Regions from separate parts of the Pseudonocardia sp. McavD-2-B genome, predicted to be linked through region 2. Evidence: predicted binding sites of a transcription regulator. Region 2 holds the regulator's gene; the other holds the start of a gene.
What was found. Region 2 encodes LexA, which represses DNA repair genes until DNA is damaged. Its sites were predicted from a motif close to CGAACACGTGTTCG; they were not measured.
Positions count from the first base shown of each region.

Region 1: a site for LexA is predicted at 6,822-6,835, ahead of dnaB (replicative DNA helicase). Genes of this name have one in related genera too.

Region 1 covers NZ_JAMXSG010000180.1:1,083-11,633, reverse strand. The annotation lists gene NH602_RS21040 (AI-2E family transporter) at 1-755, shown strand, start outside; gene NH602_RS21035 (SDR family oxidoreductase) at 800-2,419, shown strand; gene NH602_RS21030 (BlaI/MecI/CopY family transcriptional regulator) at 2,470-2,832, opposite strand; gene NH602_RS21025 (class I SAM-dependent methyltransferase) at 2,897-4,057, opposite strand; gene NH602_RS21020 (dTDP-4-dehydrorhamnose 3,5-epimerase family protein) at 4,253-4,771, shown strand; gene NH602_RS21015 (DUF3040 domain-containing protein) at 4,942-5,280, shown strand; gene dnaB (replicative DNA helicase) at 5,382-6,791, opposite strand; gene rplI (50S ribosomal protein L9) at 7,434-7,880, opposite strand; gene rpsR (30S ribosomal protein S18) at 7,895-8,131, opposite strand; gene NH602_RS20995 (single-stranded DNA-binding protein) at 8,186-8,740, opposite strand; gene rpsF (30S ribosomal protein S6) at 8,752-9,066, opposite strand; gene NH602_RS20985 (deoxyribonuclease IV) at 9,571-10,338, shown strand; gene NH602_RS20980 (hypothetical protein) at 10,460-10,551, shown strand, end outside.
Region 2 covers NZ_JAMXSG010000309.1:540-6,292, reverse strand. The annotation lists gene NH602_RS26790 (hypothetical protein) at 238-468, opposite strand; gene lexA (transcriptional repressor LexA) at 698-1,456, shown strand; gene NH602_RS26780 (hypothetical protein) at 1,485-2,549, opposite strand; gene hflX (GTPase HflX) at 2,585-4,075, opposite strand; gene dapF (diaminopimelate epimerase) at 4,130-4,999, opposite strand; gene miaA (tRNA (adenosine(37)-N6)-dimethylallyltransferase MiaA) at 4,996-5,753, opposite strand, start outside.

The DNA.
Region 1 (10,551 bases), on a different contig from region 2:
ACGCGACGCCGTTCCGGATCGACGTCGGCGTGCTCGGCGACCAGGTGCTGCAGGCGGTGCGCGACAACCAGCAGACGCTGACCTCCGGCGCGGTGACGACCGCCGCGACCGTCGGGGAGATCCTCGCCGGGTTCGCGCTCTGCCTCTTCGCGTTGATCTTCATGCTCCACGACGGCCGCCGCATCTGGGGGTTCGTCCGGCTGCTCGCCCCGCGGGCCCGGCGCTCGCGGGTCGACGTCGCCGCCCGCCGGGCGTTCGCCTCGCTCGTCGGCTACGTACGGGCGACGGTGCTGGTCGCGATCGTCGACGCCATCGGGATCGGCCTGGGCCTGTGGGCGACGGGTGTGCCGTTCGTGCTGCCGCTGGCCGCGCTGGTGTTCCTCGGTGCGTTCGTGCCGATCATCGGGGCGGTGCTGACCGGCGCCGTCGCGGTGCTGGTCGCGCTGGCCACCGAGGGACCGGTGACCGCGCTGATCGTGCTCGGTGTCGTGCTGGCGGTGCAGCAGCTGGAGAGCCACGTGCTCCAGCCGGTGCTGATGGGCCGGGCCGTCCGGCTGCACCCGCTGGCGGTCGCGCTCGGCGTCGCGGTCGGGGTGGTCGTCGCCGGGATCGCCGGCGCGCTGCTCGCCGTCCCGCTGCTGGCCGTACTGACCGCCGCGGTGCGGTCCCTGGTCGCGTCGCGCGAGGTCGCGCCGCGGGCGGTGGACCCGCTGCGCCCGCGCGAGGCGAACCCGCCGCCCGCCCTGCCGGGCTGAGCGCACGCCCTGCCGCGCAGTGCCTGCGGTGGGACGATCGCGCCGTGCGTTATCTCGTGACGGGTGCGACCGGCTACATCGGTGGGCGGCTCGCGCCCCGGCTGCTGGGCCACGGTCCGGAGCCCGACCTCGTCCCGGACCCGTCCACGGGCCCGGTCCACGTGCGCTGCCTGGTCCGCAACCCGGACAAGCTCGCCGACGTGCCGTGGGCCGCCGACGCCGAGATCGTGCAGGGCGACCTGCTGGACCCGGACAGCGTCCGCGCGGCCTGCGAGGACGTCGACGTCGTCTACTTCCTCGTGCACTCGCTGTCGGACTCCGACTTCGCCGCCACCGACCGGCGGGCCGCGCTGATCCTCGGGGAGGCGGCGCGCGCGGCCGGCGTGAAGCGGATCGTCTACCTGGGTGGTCTGCACCCGGACACCGGGGCCGGGAAGCTCTCGGCCCACCTGGCGTCGCGGGTGGAGGTGGGGGAGACCCTGCTGCGCTCCGGGGTACCGACGGTCGTGCTGCAGGCCGCGGTGATCCTCGGCTCCGGCTCGGCCAGCTTCGAGATGCTGCGCTACCTGACCCAGCGGCTCCCGCTGATGGTCACCCCGCGCTGGGTGCACAACCGGATCCAGCCGATCGCGGTGCGCGACGTGCTGCGCTACCTGATCCGGGTCGCGGAGATCGACGCGCCGGCCGCCGAGCTGAACCGGACCTTCGACATCGGCGGCCCCGAGGTCCTCACCTACTACGAGATGATGCAGCGCTACGCCCGCGTCGCCGGCCTGTCCCGGCGCCGGGTGCTGCCGGTGCCGGTGCTGTCGCCGTCGTTGTCCGCGCACTGGATCAACGTCGTCACGCCCGTCCCGAAGTCGATCGCGAAGCCGCTGATCGAGTCCCTGGTCCACGAGGTCGTCTGCTCCGAGGACGACATCAAGGCCCGCATCCCCGACCCGCCGGGCGGGCTGATCGGCTACGACCGCGCCGTCGAGCTGGCCCTGTCCCGCATCACCGACGGCGAGGTCGAGACCCGCTGGTCGGGCGCGACGGTGGCGAACGTGCCGTCCGACCCGCTGCCCAGCGACCCGGAGTGGGCCGGTGGCGACGTCTACCTCGACGAGCGCGAGCAGGCCTGCGCCGCCACCCCGGAACGGCTGTGGACGGTCGTCGAGGGCATCGGCGGGGAGCGCGGCTGGTACTCGTTCCCGCTGGCCTGGTCGGTGCGCGGCTGGATGGACCGCGCGGTCGGCGGCGTCGGGCTCTCCCGCGGCCGTCGCGACCCGCACGACCTGCGCACCGGCGACGCGCTGGACTGGTGGCGGGTGGAGCGGATGGTCGAGCCCGGCGGGGCCCGCCCGGCCGGCAGCGACCGCGACCCCGAGGAGGGGCTGCTGCGGCTGCGCGCGGAGATGAAGGTGCCCGGCCGGGCCTGGCTGGAGATGTCGGTGCGCCCGCGTCCGGGCGGGTCGACCTACCACCAGCGGGCGGTGTTCATCCCGCACGGCCTCCCCGGCTACCTGTACTGGTGGTCGGTCGCGCCGTTCCACGGGATCGTCTTCGGCGGGATGGTCCGCAACATCACCCGCACCGCCGAGCGCGACGGCGACGTCCCCGCCCCGGCGAGCCGCCGTCCGGCATGGCTGCGGTCCCGGTCGCACCGCGACCGGGCGGCCTGACCGCCTCCGGGTCGGCGCTCCCCCGGACCACGGTGGCCCGCGCGGCGGCGTCAGCCGCGATCGGGGCCCGAGAGGGCGGCGAGCAGCACGGCGGACTCGCGCTCGGACACCGAGCGCGCGAAGTGCAGGAGCACGGCCTCGGTGTCGCCGGGGCCGTCGAGCAGGTCGCGCAGGGCGCGCGCGGTCTCCTCCTCGCGGCTCGCGGCCGGCGTGTAGAGGTAGGCGCGACCGTCCAGCTCCCGCTGCACCCAGCCCTTGCGGTGCAGATTGTCGAGCACCGTCATGACGGTCGTGTACGCCAGCGGACGGGCCGGGGCCAGGCGGGCGCGGACGTCGCGCACCCGGCACGGTCCCGCGTCGCCCCACAGCACGTCCATCACGGCGGCCTCGAGCTCGCCGAGTCGACCACGCATGTTGCCTCCCGGATCCGAGGGTAACCGCAACCCCCCATGCTCCCCCGGTCGGTGGGCCGTCGGATCAGCAGCCGGACAGTGCGGACACGGGCTCCACCGCACGCGGTCCCGGGCCGAGCACCACCCAGCGACCACCCGAGGCCTCCACCTGGGGCAGCGCGGCGCGGACCTCGTCGAGGAGTTCGGGCAGGAACAGCAGGACACGGTCCGGGTGCAGGCCGGCGAGCTCGTCGGGGGACACGACGGGCACGTCGCTGCCCGGCATGCGGTGGCCCTGCTTGGCCGGCGAGGCGTCCCCGACGGCGGCCAGCAGCGACGCGTCCAGCCTGGCGCGGCACACCAGCGGCACCGCGCGGGACGCCGCGCCGTAGGCGGCGACGGTGCGTCCGGCCGCCCGCTCGGCGACCAGCCAGTCGAGCAGCAGGTGGGTGTCGTCGGCGGCCGCCTGCAGCCGGGCGAACCCGGACGGCTCGGTGACGGCGAGGGCGCGTTCCTCGTCGACGAGGCGGCGGGTCCCGGCGTCGGGCTCGGCGCCGGCCCGGGCGGTGACCAGCACGGTCCCACCGGACAGCGGGTACCACCACGCCCGATGCACGCCCAGGCCGTGCCGGCGCAGTGCGGCGTCCAGGGCGGGCAGCGACCAGTAGCCGTAGTGGCCGTGGCGCAGGTCGAACCACTGGTCGTCACGCAGCACGGTGCCCAGCGACAGCAGCTGGAGCGCGAGCGTGCCGCCGGGGGCGAGCAGCGCGACCCGCCGGGCGAGCGCATCGGCCTGGTCGGGCTCGTGCAGCAGCCCGTAGAAGTCGACGACGAGGTCGGCCCGCCCGGCCGCGGACACCGCGTCCGCGTCGAGCGCGACCATGCCGCGCCCGGTCAGCCGCGGGAGCCACGAGCCGCCGTGCGGGCTGCCGAACTCCGCGACCCGGCCGCCCGGGCGGACCAGCCCGGCGCGGGCGAGCCGGCCGACCGAGCGGTCGCTCTGTTCGGTCATCGCCCGCGGTTCGACGCCGTGCAGCTCCTCGGCGACCGCGGCATCGGTCTGCAGCTGGGCGAGACCGCAGCCGGCGCACAGCCACATGCGCAGCGGGGCCGCCGGGTCGGGCAGCGGGGCGTCCCGCGCGGGCATGCGGTCCCACGGCGGCTGCTCGCCCAGGTCGAGCACGACCGTGCCCGCGGCACCGCCACAGGCACGGCACCGGGTACCCGGCGTCGGGTCGTCGGTCATGCGCCACCCCTCGTCGCATCAGTACTAGGCCCGATAGTAGATACGGGGGCTGAAAGCCCGCTGTGAACCCGATCAGAGCAACGTGGACTCGCGCAGCGTCACCGGGACCGGGTCCGCTCGTTGTCGTCTCCGGTACCCCAACCGCAGCCCACCGCGCTCCCGTCGCACGCGGTGACCGGACCCGAGGGAGGTCGAGTGGACGTCGTACGAACCGTGGTGCCCGGCGCGCTGCTGCTCGATCCGACCGTCGCCGACACATCCGGCCCGGACCTCACCGCCTTCACCGTGCGACGACGGCGCCGCCCGGCCCGCGACGCCGTGCTCGGCCTGTTCGGCCATCCCGGCGACGCGGTGCTGCTCGGCGTCCCCCGCGGCAGCGGCTACGCCGTCGTCATCGACGCCCGGCCGGACGCCGACACCTTCGGCCGGCTCGCCGTCGCGCTGCTCGAGGGCCCGCAGCGACTGCTCGTCCCGCCGGGCTGCCTCTACGGCGTCCAGTCCGTCGCGAGCGGGACCGTCGTCGAGCTGCGCAGCGCCACCCGGCTCCCGCGCCGGGAACGCTTCGACGTCGACCCGGACGACCCGGACCTGGCGGTCCGCTGGCTCCGCCCCCGGCCGGCCCGGACACCGGGCACGGCACGCTCCTGGGCCGCGCTGACCGCCCGCCTCGGGGCTCCCGCGGGCCCCCGCCGGGACCGCGTCTCCCTCTGGTGACCCCGGGCGCCGTCCCCGGTGTGAGGACGGGCGCATGTGAGCCGGTCGGCCCGGTCGGCGAGATCACGAATCGGTCACGTAACGTCGTCATCAGGCCGGATCGACGACGCCCCGCGCCGGACGGCGGCACGACCGTGTCCGCCGGGACGTGGACACGAGGGGTTGCCGAGGTGCTGAGCGAGCGCGAGAACCGTCGACTGCACGAGATCGAGGTGCAGCTGCGACTGACCGACCCGCGACTGGTCCGCCGGTTCTCCGCGCTGAACACGGCACTGCGCGCCCCGGCCCGCCACGGCGGACGACTGCTCGCCGGATTCGCCCGTGACCGGCGCACCGTGCACGGCTCCGGCCCGTTCCCGACGATGCTGCTGGGGACCGCGCTGGTCGTGCTGCTGCTCGGTGCCGTGCTGGTGAGCGTGCCGGTCGTCGTCGCGGGGATCCTCGTGGCCGGCCTCGCCCTGGCCGTCGCGGCCACCACCGGACCGCAGGCGCACCCCGGAACCGCCTGACCCGGAACCCCGCACCACGCGGTGCCGCCCCGGACGGTGGCCATCCAGCGACCGGTGTCGCCCCGGACGGACGGCGTGGCCGTGGCGCGCGACCGGCGGCCTCAGCCGTGGGCGAGGTCGGAGAACCGGCTGTAGTGCAGCTGGTGGGCGACGGTGATCGTCGTGGTCGGGCCGTTACGGTGCTTGGCCAGGATCAGGTCGGCCTCACCGGCGCGCGGGTCGTCCTGCTCGAACGCGTCGGGGCGGTGCAGCAGCACCACCATGTCCGCGTCCTGCTCGATCGAGCCGGACTCACGCAGGTCGGACAGCATCGGCCGCTTGTCGGTGCGCTGCTCGGGACCACGGTTCAGCTGGCTCATCGCCACCACCGGGACCTCGAGCTCCTTGGCCAGCAGCTTGATCTGCCGGGAGAACTCCGAGACCTCCTGCTGACGGGACTCGACCTTGCGGCCCGAGGTCATCAGCTGCAGGTAGTCCAGGATGATCAGCTTCAGGTCGTAGCGCTGCTTCATCCGGCGCGCCTTGGCCCGGATCTCCATCAACGTCAGGTTCGGCGAGTCGTCGATGTAGAGGGGCGCCTCGGAGATCTCCGACATCCGCCGCGCCATCCGCGTCCAGTCCTCGTCCGACATCCGGCCGGCGCGCATGTCGGCCAGCCGGATCCGGGCCTCCGCGGACAGCAGACGCATGACGATCTCGGACTTGCTCATCTCCAGCGAGAAGAACGCGCTGGTCATGCCGTTCTTGATGGAGCAGGAGCGGGCGAAGTCCAGCCCCAGGGTCGACTTGCCCAGACCCGGCCGGGCCGCGACGACGACCATCTGGCCCGGGTGCAGACCGTTGGTGACCTGGTCGAGGTCGGCGAAGCCGGTCGGCACACCCGTGGACTGGCCGCCCCGGGAGGCGATCGCGTCGATCTCGTCCATCGTGGGCTGGAGGAGCTCCTCCAGCACCGTGTAGTCCTCGGTGGTGGTGCGCTCGGTGACCTCGTAGACCGCGGCCTGGGCCCGGTCCACCGCGTCGTCGACGTCGCCGCCGTCGGCACCGTGGTAGCCCAGCTGCACGATCCGGGTGCCGGCCTCGACCAGCCGTCGCAGGACCGCCTTCTCGCCCACGATCTCGGCGTAGTACGCCGCGTTCGCCGCCGTCGGCACGGTCGCGATCAGGGTGTGCAGGTAGGGCGCGCCGCCGAGGCGGACGAGCTCACCGCGCCGCTGCAGCTCCGCCGAGACGGTGACCGCGTCGGCGGGTTCGCCGCGGCTGTAGAGGTCCAGGATCGTCTCGTAGACGGTCTGGTGGGCGGGCCGGTAGAAGTCCTCCGGCTGCAGCACCTCCACGACGTCGGCGATCGCGTCCTTGCTCAGCAGCATCCCGCCGAGCACGGACTGCTCGGCCGTGAGGTCCTGCGGGGGCTGACGGTCGAACGTCGCACCCTCGCCCGGTCCGGAGGCCTTCTCGCCGTCACGGACCGCACGGGGCTTGTTGCCGGGACGATCGTCCGTCAGAGCCATACGCAGCGTCACCCCCGGTGGACACAGTACCGAACGCACGTTCGACGCGCGAGTGGTGCGTCCTGCCCACCCGCGACCGTCGTCGGTGATCTACCGGCCGGCCCGGTGCCCGACGGGCCGCGACGGACGCGGCCCGCGGGACACGGCGCTCGCGTCCCGGTACGACGACAGTAGGTCGGCCGGACGGCGCCTGGCGAACCGCCCTGGTGATCGATCTGGGGATGAACTGTGCACGGATGCCGCCCGTCCCGGGACCGTGCTGGGGACAACTTGGGGACAGCGCACAGGATCGGGCAGTCTTTCCTGGTCACAGGCATGTTCACAGCTGTGGACAACTTTGCTCTGGCGTGTCGTCGCACGCCCCCGTGCGGGCGTGTCGGAGCGCCCGGCGGGCCGTTCGCCGCCCGGCGCGTCCACAAGCCCGCCCGACGAGTGGAGCGTCACCGGACGGCGTGTCGGCTGCGTGACAAGACATCCCGTCCGGGGTCGTCCGATCGGTGTCGATCGTCCATCCGGGACTGCGGACCGTGTGTGCGGCGCCCGTTCGGGACGGTCCCGGACAGACGACAGGGCGGTGCCCGGAGCACGTGGCTCCGGACACCGCCCTGTTCACTGTCGGTGGTCGTGCGACCACCGGGCCGCTCAGCTCGCGACGACCGCGATCGGCAGCTCGGTGGTGACCTCCGGGTGCAGGCGGACCTGCACCTGGTGCTTGCCCAGGGTCTTGAGGTGACCCGGGACGTCGATGCTGCGCTTGTCCAGCAGCGGGCCGCCTGCCGCCTTGACGGCGTCGACGACCTGGGCCGGCGTGATCGATCCGAACAAGCGGCCGGTGTCGCCGGCCTTGGCCGACACGGTCACGTTGATGTTGCGCAGCTGCGAGTCGACCTGCTGGGCGTGGCCCAGGTCGCGGATCTCGCGGGTCTTCTGGGCCCGGCGGATCTGCTCGACCTGCTTCTCGGCGCCACGGGTGGCGACGACCGCGAGCTTGCGCGGCAGCAGGTAGTTGCGACCGTAGCCGTCCTTGACCTCGACGATGTCACCCGGGGCACCCAGGTTCGGGACGTCGGCGTTGAGGATGAGCTTCATGTGTCTCCCCTTCCTCAGCGAGCGGTCGAGGTGTACGGCAGCAGGGCGACCTCACGGGAGTTCTTCACCGCGACGGCGACGTCCCGCTGGTGCTGCCGGCAGTTGCCGGAGACCCGACGGGCACGGATCTTGCCGCGGTCGGAGATGAACTTCCGCAGCAGACCGGTGTCCTTGTAGTCGATCAGCTGGGCCTTGTCCTTGCAGAAAGCGCAGACCTTCTTCTTCGGCTTGCGCACGATGGCCTTGGCCATGGTGGTGCTCCTGGAGATCGTCCTCCGCCCGTCACGGGCGGAGAGGTACGTGGATCAGAAGGGGGGCTCGTCGTCGGACGCGGCGCCACTGCCCGCGGGCGGGGCCGAACCCCAGGGGTCGTCATAGCCGCCGCCGGAGTTGCCTCCACCGCCGGAACCGCCGCCCTGTCGGGCGCCACCGCCGCCGCCACCGTCGTAGCCACCGCCACCGCCGCCGCCACCGAAGCCACCGGAACCTCCGCCCCGGCTGACCTTGTTGACCTTGGCGGTCGCGTAGCGCAGGGACGGGCCGACCTCGTCGACCTCCATCTCCACGACGGTGCGCTTCTCGCCTTCCTTGGTCTCGAACGACCGCTGGCGCAGGCGACCCTGGACCACGACGCGCGCGCCGCGGGTCAGGGACTCGGCGACGTTCTCCGCCGCCTGGCGCCAGATGTTGCAGCGCAGGAAGAGTGCCTCGCCGTCCTTCCACTCGCCGGACTGGCGGTCGAAGGTACGCGGGGTGGACGCTACGGTGAAGTTGGCGACCGCGGCGCCGGACGGGGTGAACCGCAGCTCGGGATCCGCCGTCAGGTTGCCCACGACGGTGATGACGGTCTCGCCGGCCATGACGGCTCCAATCAGCCGGCGGCGGGCGCCGGCGTGCGGGTGACGTCCTTGCGCAGGACCTTGGTGCGCAGCACGGACTCGTTCAGACCCAGCTGGCGGTCCAGCTCGGTGACGGTGGCCGGCTCGGCGGTGATGTCGAGGACCGCGTAGATGGCCTCGCCCTGCTTCTTGATCTCGTAGGCCAGGCGGCGCTTGCCCCAGACCTCGATCTTCTCGATCGATCCGCCGTCGTTCTTCACGACGGTGAGGAACTGCTCCAGGGACGGCTGCACAGTGCGCTCGTCCAGGCCGCCGTCGAGGATGACCATGACCTCGTAATGACGCATGAGAACCACTCACCTCCTATGGACTCGAAACGGTCACGGCCCGGACGGCCGTGACAGGAGGTTCTCAGTGCACCCCGACAGTTTCCGGCGGATGCGCGGGAGCCGTGGGGATGCCGGTACAGGCTAGCAACGGCCGTTCCGGCCCCGACCTGCGGGTACGCGGCTCCCCGGATCGCCGGGACGGGTTCGGGCCGTGCCCGCGGAGACGCTGGTCGTCGTACGGGTGCCGGTCCGCGGGCGCCGACGACCACGGGGAGAGCTCGTGTCCGGCACCACCCACGTCCGCAGCCACGCCCGGATCCTGTCCGGGCTCAGGAACACATCGGCGGCGGGCTGCTCGTCGGCGGCGCGGCGCCGTGCAGACCTGCACCCTCACCGTCGGCGGCGAGCAGCTGCCGGCCCGGGTGACCGTGACCTCGGTGGAGGGCGGCCCGGTGAAATTCTCGATCACCGACGCCTGCCCGGCGGCCCACGGCTGTCGGGGGTCCTCGCTACCGTGCCCGTATGCAGATCGGAGCACACGTCCGCGACGCCGAGGACCCCCTGGCCGCGGCCGCCGAGGTCGGCGCCGAGGTGATCCAGCTGTTCCTGTCCGACCCGCAGGGCTGGAAGAAGCCGCCGCCGCACCCACGGGCGGCGGAGCTGGCCGCGTCGGACGTCGCGGTGGTGGTGCACGCGCCTTACACCGCGAACGTCGCGTCCACGAACAACCGGATCCGCATCCCGAGCCGCAAGATCGTGCAGCAGCACCTGGCCGGGGCGGCCGAGGTCGGCGCGTTCGGCCTGGTCGTGCACGGCGGCCACGTCACGAAGGACGACGACCCGGCCGCCGGGATCGACAACTGGCGCAAGTTCGTCGAGCGCCAGGCCGGGGAGCACGGCTTCGACGTGCCCGTCCTGATCGAGAACACCGCGGGCGGGGACAACGCCATGGCCCGCCGGTTCGACGCGCTGGGCCGGCTGTGGGACGCGGTGGGCGAGTTCGGCGTCGGGTTCTGCCTGGACACCTGTCACGCCTTCGCCGGTGGCGAGGAGCTGGCCGGGATCGTCGAGCGGGTCCGGGGGATCACCGGGCGGATCGACCTGATCCACCTGAACAACTCGCGCGACGCGTTCGACTCCGCCCGCGACCGGCACGCCAACATCGACGACGGGACGATCCCGCCGGACGAGCTGGCCGCCGTCGTCGCGGCGGCGGGGGCACCGGTCGTGGTGGAGACCCCGGCCGAGGGACAGGCCCGCGACATCGCGTTCCTGCGGGAGCACACCTGAGGAGGCCTCAGGCGGTACCGGCGAGCCAGCCGGACGGCGTGAGCCCCGCCCTGATCTGCAGCCGCGGGGCGTACTGGTCGACGTAGACCCGGGCGGTGAGCTCGCGCCTGCTGCGGACGCGGTGGCCAGCGGGACGATCTCCGGCGGGCGGGCCTCCTCGATCGTCACGACGACCTTTCCCGAGGCCCCGTCCGGCCCGGCCAGCGGCGACGC
Region 2 (5,753 bases):
GTGCCGGGCGCCGGGGCGCCGGTCAGGCAGCCGACCGCGCCGTGATCGCGGATCCGCTCGTCGAGCTCTCGCATGGTTCCTCCTGCCGTCGGACCGCCCGTCCCCCGGGCGGTCTCGTCTCCCCCGCTGCCGACCGGCCCTTCCCCGAGCCCGGTCGAACGGGTGTACGAGCGGTGTAGCACCCGGCACCGACAACAACCGCGTTCCCGCAGGTCGTCGCCCGTGCCGGGGACGTTCTCAGCGTGGTGCGCCGACCGCGGGCGGCCCGGCCGGGCCGTGGGTGGCGACCGCGACGTCGGCGAGCACCCCGAGCGCGACGACCGCGGCCGCCGAGGCGAGCAGGACACCCGACGCGGCCACCGCACGGCGCACGACGCCCGGCACCCGGCCGGGCCGCACCCCGTCGGTCGTGGCGCACCCCGGGACCCGCCCGATGACCGTCACGTCCCCGATGACCGCCGCACCCACGATCGCCACCCCCGCTGCCGTTCCCGCTGCCGGTCGCCCCCGCGCGGCCGGACGGCGACGCGGACCGCGTTCGATCGAACCAGTGTTCGATCGAACGCGTGTGCGATGTTGTACCACCGCGGCCCGACGGAATCCACGACACGCCCCGGGCGACTTCGAACGCATGTTTGGCGAACGGGCCCGTGGCGGCTAGGGTCGTCGCCGTAAGTACCCCGAGGAGGCGAATGCGATGGCAGCGGACGACACCGGACACGGTGGTCCCGGCGTGACCGGCACCGCCGCGGACCGGGGATCCGCGAAGGTCCGGGAGTTCCCCGACCCCGCGGCCGACACCCGCGGCCTGACCCCGCGGCAGAAGAAGGTCCTGGCCGTCATCCGGGACTGGGTGGACCGGTACGGCTACCCGCCCAGCGTCCGCGAGATCGGTGACGCGGTGGGCCTCACGTCCACCTCGTCGGTGCACCACCAGCTCCGCACCCTGGAGCGCAAGGGCTTCCTCCGGCGCGACCCGAACCGCACCCGCGCGGTCGACGTCCGCAGCCCGGAGCAGATCGCCGGTACCGACGGGACGGACTCCGACACCGACACCGCCGACCTGCGTTCCGCGCGGCCGGCGCCGGCGTTCGTGCCGCTCATCGGCGACATCGCCGCCGGTGGCCCGATCCTGGCCGAGCAGGCCGTGCAGGACGTGTTCCCGCTGCCGCGCGAGATCGTCGGCGAGGGCACGCTGTTCCTGCTCAACGTCAAGGGTGACTCGATGGTCGACGCCGCGATCACCGACGGCGACTGGGTCGTCGTGCGCCAGCAGCCGGTGGCCGAGCAGGGCGAGGTCGTGGCCGCGATGATCGACGGCGAGGCGACCGTGAAGACGTTCCGCCGCAAGGACGGGCACATCTGGCTGATGCCCGCGAACGACGCCTACGACCCGATCCCGGGTGACGACGCGTCGATCCTGGGCCGCGTCGTGGCGGTCCTGCGCCGCCTCTGACCTCCTCGGACGGCGCCCGCTCCCGCGATCAGCGGGACCGGCGGCGCCGTCCGTGCAGGGACATCGCGACGGCGCCGGCGGCCAGCAGAGCCCCGAGCGCCGCGGCCCCGCCCGCGGCAGGCAGCCACGACGGGTACGTGCGGTACTCGGGCACCGCGGCGGGCTGAGGCACGACCGGTGCCTGCGGAACGGTCGCCGCGGACACCGCGCCCGGGACGACCGTGACCGCCGCAGCGGTCAGGCCCCGCGCCTCGCTCCCGGAGTGCAGCGCGCCCCGGCCGTCCGGGGCGATCGCCTCACCCTGCGCCTCCCCCGGCAACGGCACCGGCAGCGGTGCCCCGCCCAGGGCCGCGACCAGCGCGTCGACGGTCGCCGGTCCGCCGGCGGGCAGCGGGAACACCCAGGCGTCGGTGTAGGTCCGCAGCACGACGGCGCGCCCGCCATCGGCCCCGGCCGGCGAGAGCCCGCCGCCGGTGACCGTGCGCGACCCGGCGGCCCCGAGCGGCCCGCCGCCGGTGCCGGACCAGGGCAGCACCACCTGTGCCACCCGGCGCAGCTCCACGGGGTCCCCGCCATCGCGCAGCGGCGCGGCGGGCCGGTACACCCCGGCGGCCCCGGTGGTCTTGTCGACCAGCAGGGGCACGCCGTCGTCGCCGACCAGCAGTGCCTCGACGTCGCGCGGACCGTCGGGGTGGACGAGGTCGTGCACCCGTGGCGGCCCGGCCGGGGGCAGCACGACGAGCCGGACCGACCCGCGCCGCGCCCCGTTGTCGCCGGTGTCGGCGAGCCACAGCTCCCCGCCCGGTCCGAGGCCGAGGTCCTCGACGTCGGTGACCGGGACGTCGGCCTGCCGGGTGCCGGTGACCGCACAGCCGGCCGGGTCCAGGGTGAACGTCCGCGCGGTCCCGCCGCCGTCGACGACGGCGTGGTAGCGCTGCGGGGCCGCGCCGGGCGGGCCCTCGGCGACCAGTCCGGACAGCTCCGCCAGCCGCGGGTCGTCGATCGAGCAGGCCGGGATCGCCCCGGGCGGCGGCGCGGCCGCACCCGTGAGCGCGCCGGTCAGGCAGAGGACCGCGGTCAGGCGGCGGGCCACGGTCCCGGGACCCGGCCGCCCGGCCGGTGGGACGCTCAGTGGCCCGCCGCCGTCGCCGGCAGGTCGGTGCCGGTCCCGGTCGGCAGGGCCGAGCCCGCCACCGCGAACGGCAGCACCGCGGTGCCCAGCTCGGGCTTCACCCGCGCCCGGATCCGGGTGCCGTCGGCGGTGTGTTCCTCGGCGAGGACCTCGCCGTCGTCGTGCAGCCGCGCGACCAGCGCACCCTCGGTGTAGGGCAGCAGGAGGTCGACCTCGTACTCCGGGCGCGGCAGTCGCTCGGCGATGCGCTCCCGGAGCCGGCTGATCCCGTCTCCGCTGTGCGCGGAGACGAACACCGCGTCCGGCTGGGCGTGCCGCAGCCGGGCCAGCGCGAGGTCACCGGCCGCGTCGGTCTTGTTGATCACGAGCAGCTCGGGCGGCATCGTGTCGCCCGCAGCCTCACCGACCTCGACGAGCACCTGGCGGACCGCGGCGATCTGGTCGTCGGGCAGCGGGTCGGACCCGTCGACGACGTGCACCAGCAGGTCGGCCCGGGCTGCCTCCTCCAGCGTGGAGCGGAACGCCTCGACGAGCTGGTGCGGCAGGTGCCGCACGAACCCGACGGTGTCGGTGAGGGTGTACTCGTGCCCGTCGGGCGTCTGCGCCTTGCGGGTGGTCGGGTCCAGCGTCGCGAACAGCGCGTCCTGCACCAGCACGCCGGCGTCGGTGAGCTGGTTGAGCAGGCTCGACTTGCCCGCGTTGGTGTAGCCGACGATCGCGACCGACGGGATCTCGTTGCGGCGACGGCTGCCGCGCTGGGTCTCGCGGACCTGGCGCATCGCACCGATCTCGCGGCGCAGCTTCGACATGCGCGCGCGGATCCGGCGCCGGTCCAGCTCGATCTTCGTCTCACCGGGGCCACGGCCACCGATACCGACACCGCCCGCGGCGCGGCCACCGACCTGCCGGGACAGCGCCTCACCCCAGCCGCGCAGCCGCGGCAGCAGGTAGGACAGCTGCGCGAGCTCGACCTGGGCCTTGCCGTCCCGGGAACGGGCGTGCTGGGCGAAGATGTCGAGGATCAGCGCGGTCCGGTCGATGACCTTGACCTTGAGCCGCTCCTCCAGCTGGCGGAGCTGGCCGGGTGACAGCTCGCCGTCGCAGATGACGGTGTCGGCGCCGGTGGCGCGGACGGTTCCGAGCAGTTCCTCGACCTTGCCGGAGCCGATGAACGTGGCCGGGTCCGGGCTGGAGCGGCGCTGGACCAGGCCGTCCATCACCTCGGAACCGGCGGTCTCGGCGAGGCGGGCCAGCTCGGTCATCGAGTTCTCGGCCTGCTCGGCCGTGCCCTCGGTCCAGACGCCGACGAGCACGACCCGCTCCAGCTGGAGCTTGCGGTACTCGACCTCGGTGATGTCGGTGAGCTCGGTGGACAGCCCGTGGATCCGGCGCAACGACGTGCGCTCCTCCAGGTCGAGCTCGCCACCCGTCGGAACCGGGTTCGACGCGGAGGGGGTCACGGAGGGGTGCGTGTGGGCATCAGTCATCTCGACCCCATCCTCCCACGTCGCGGGGCCCGTGTCCGCCCGGATTCGCGACGCTCAGGCGGGCGCGTCCCACCACGCCCGGTCCAGCTCCCCGGACGCGAGCAGCACGGCCGGGCCGTGCAGCGTCGTGGGCCCGGTCCGGTCGTCGGTACCCGCCTCCACCGTCACCCGCAGCAGCCCGCCCGGGACGGTGACCTGCACGTCGCCGGCGGAGTGCCCGGCGTGCCGCAGCGCGGCGACGGCGGCGGCGACGGTCCCGGTGCCGCAGGAACGGGTCTCCCCCACGCCGCGCTCGTACACCCGCATCCGGATCCGGCCGCCGTCGGCGGGACCGTCCAGCGGGGTCAGGAACTCGACGTTCACCCCGTTCGGGAACAGCGCCGGGTCGAACGAGGGCGCGCAGGTCAGGTCGAGGGTGTCCGGGTCGGCCGCGGTGACGCAGGCCAGGTGCGGGTTGCCGACGTCGAGGGCGATGCCGTCGACACGCGCGTCGCCGCTGGTGGCGACCGACGCCGGGCCGACGCCGACCGTGCCGAGCCCGACCGAGACCCCGTCCGGCCCGACCGCGGTGTCGAGCACCCCGTTGCGGGTGCCGACCGGCCCGCCGGTGGCCCAGCCGCGCTCGTGCAGGTAGCGGGCGAACACGCGCAGGCCGTTGCCGCACATCTCGGCGAGCGAGCCGTCGGCGTTGCGGTAGTCCATGAACCACTCGACGCCGTCGGCGGGCTCACCGACGCCGGGCTCCCCGGCGAGCTTCGCCCAGCGCACGACCCGCAGCACCCCGTCCGCGCCGAGGCCGCGGCGGCGGTCGCACAGGGCGGCGACGCGCGCCGGGGTGAGGTCGAGCGCGGCGTCCGGGTCGGGCAGCACCACGAAGTCGTTCTGCGTGCCGTGCCCCTTGCTGAACGCGATGCCGCCGGTCATGCCACCAGCCTACGAGCGAGCACCGCGCGCGCCGAGGCCACCAGGTCCGGGTCGGCACCGTCGAGCCAGTGGATGCGGCGGTCGCGGCGGAACCAGGAGCGCTGGCGGCGCACGAACCGCCGGGTCGCCCGGACCGTCTCGTCCCGGACACCGGCGAGGTCGGGGTGGGCGGGGTCGCGGTCGAGGGCCTCGATCACCTGCCGGTAGCCCAGCGCGCGGGACGCCGTGCGGCCCTGCGCCAGCCCCTGGCGGAGCAGGGCGCGGGTCTCGTCGACCAGACCGTCGTCGAGCATCCGGTCCACCCGCAGCGCGACGCGCTCGTCGAGCTCAGCGACGTCGCGGTCCACGCCGAGCAGCACGGCGTCGTAGCGGGGGGTGCCCGCCCCGGGCAGCGTCGCCCGGAACGGCCGGCCGGTCAGCGCGATCACCTCGAGCGCGCGGACGATCCGCCGCCCGTTCGAGGGCAGCACCTGCTCCGCGGCGACCGGGTCGACCGCGGCGAGGCGGGCGTGCAGCGCGCCGGACCCGTCGCGGTCCAGCTCGGCCTCCAGCGCGGCGCGCAGCTCCGGGTCGGTGCCGGGGAACTCCAGCTCGTCCAGCACGGCCTGCACGTAGAGACCCGAGCCGCCGACGAGCACCGGGGTGCGTCCGGCGGCGCGCAGCTCCTCGACGACCGCCCGGGCCTCGCGCTGGTAGGCCGCGACCGAGGCGGTCTCGGTGACGTCGAGGACGTCGAGCTGGTGGTGGACGATGC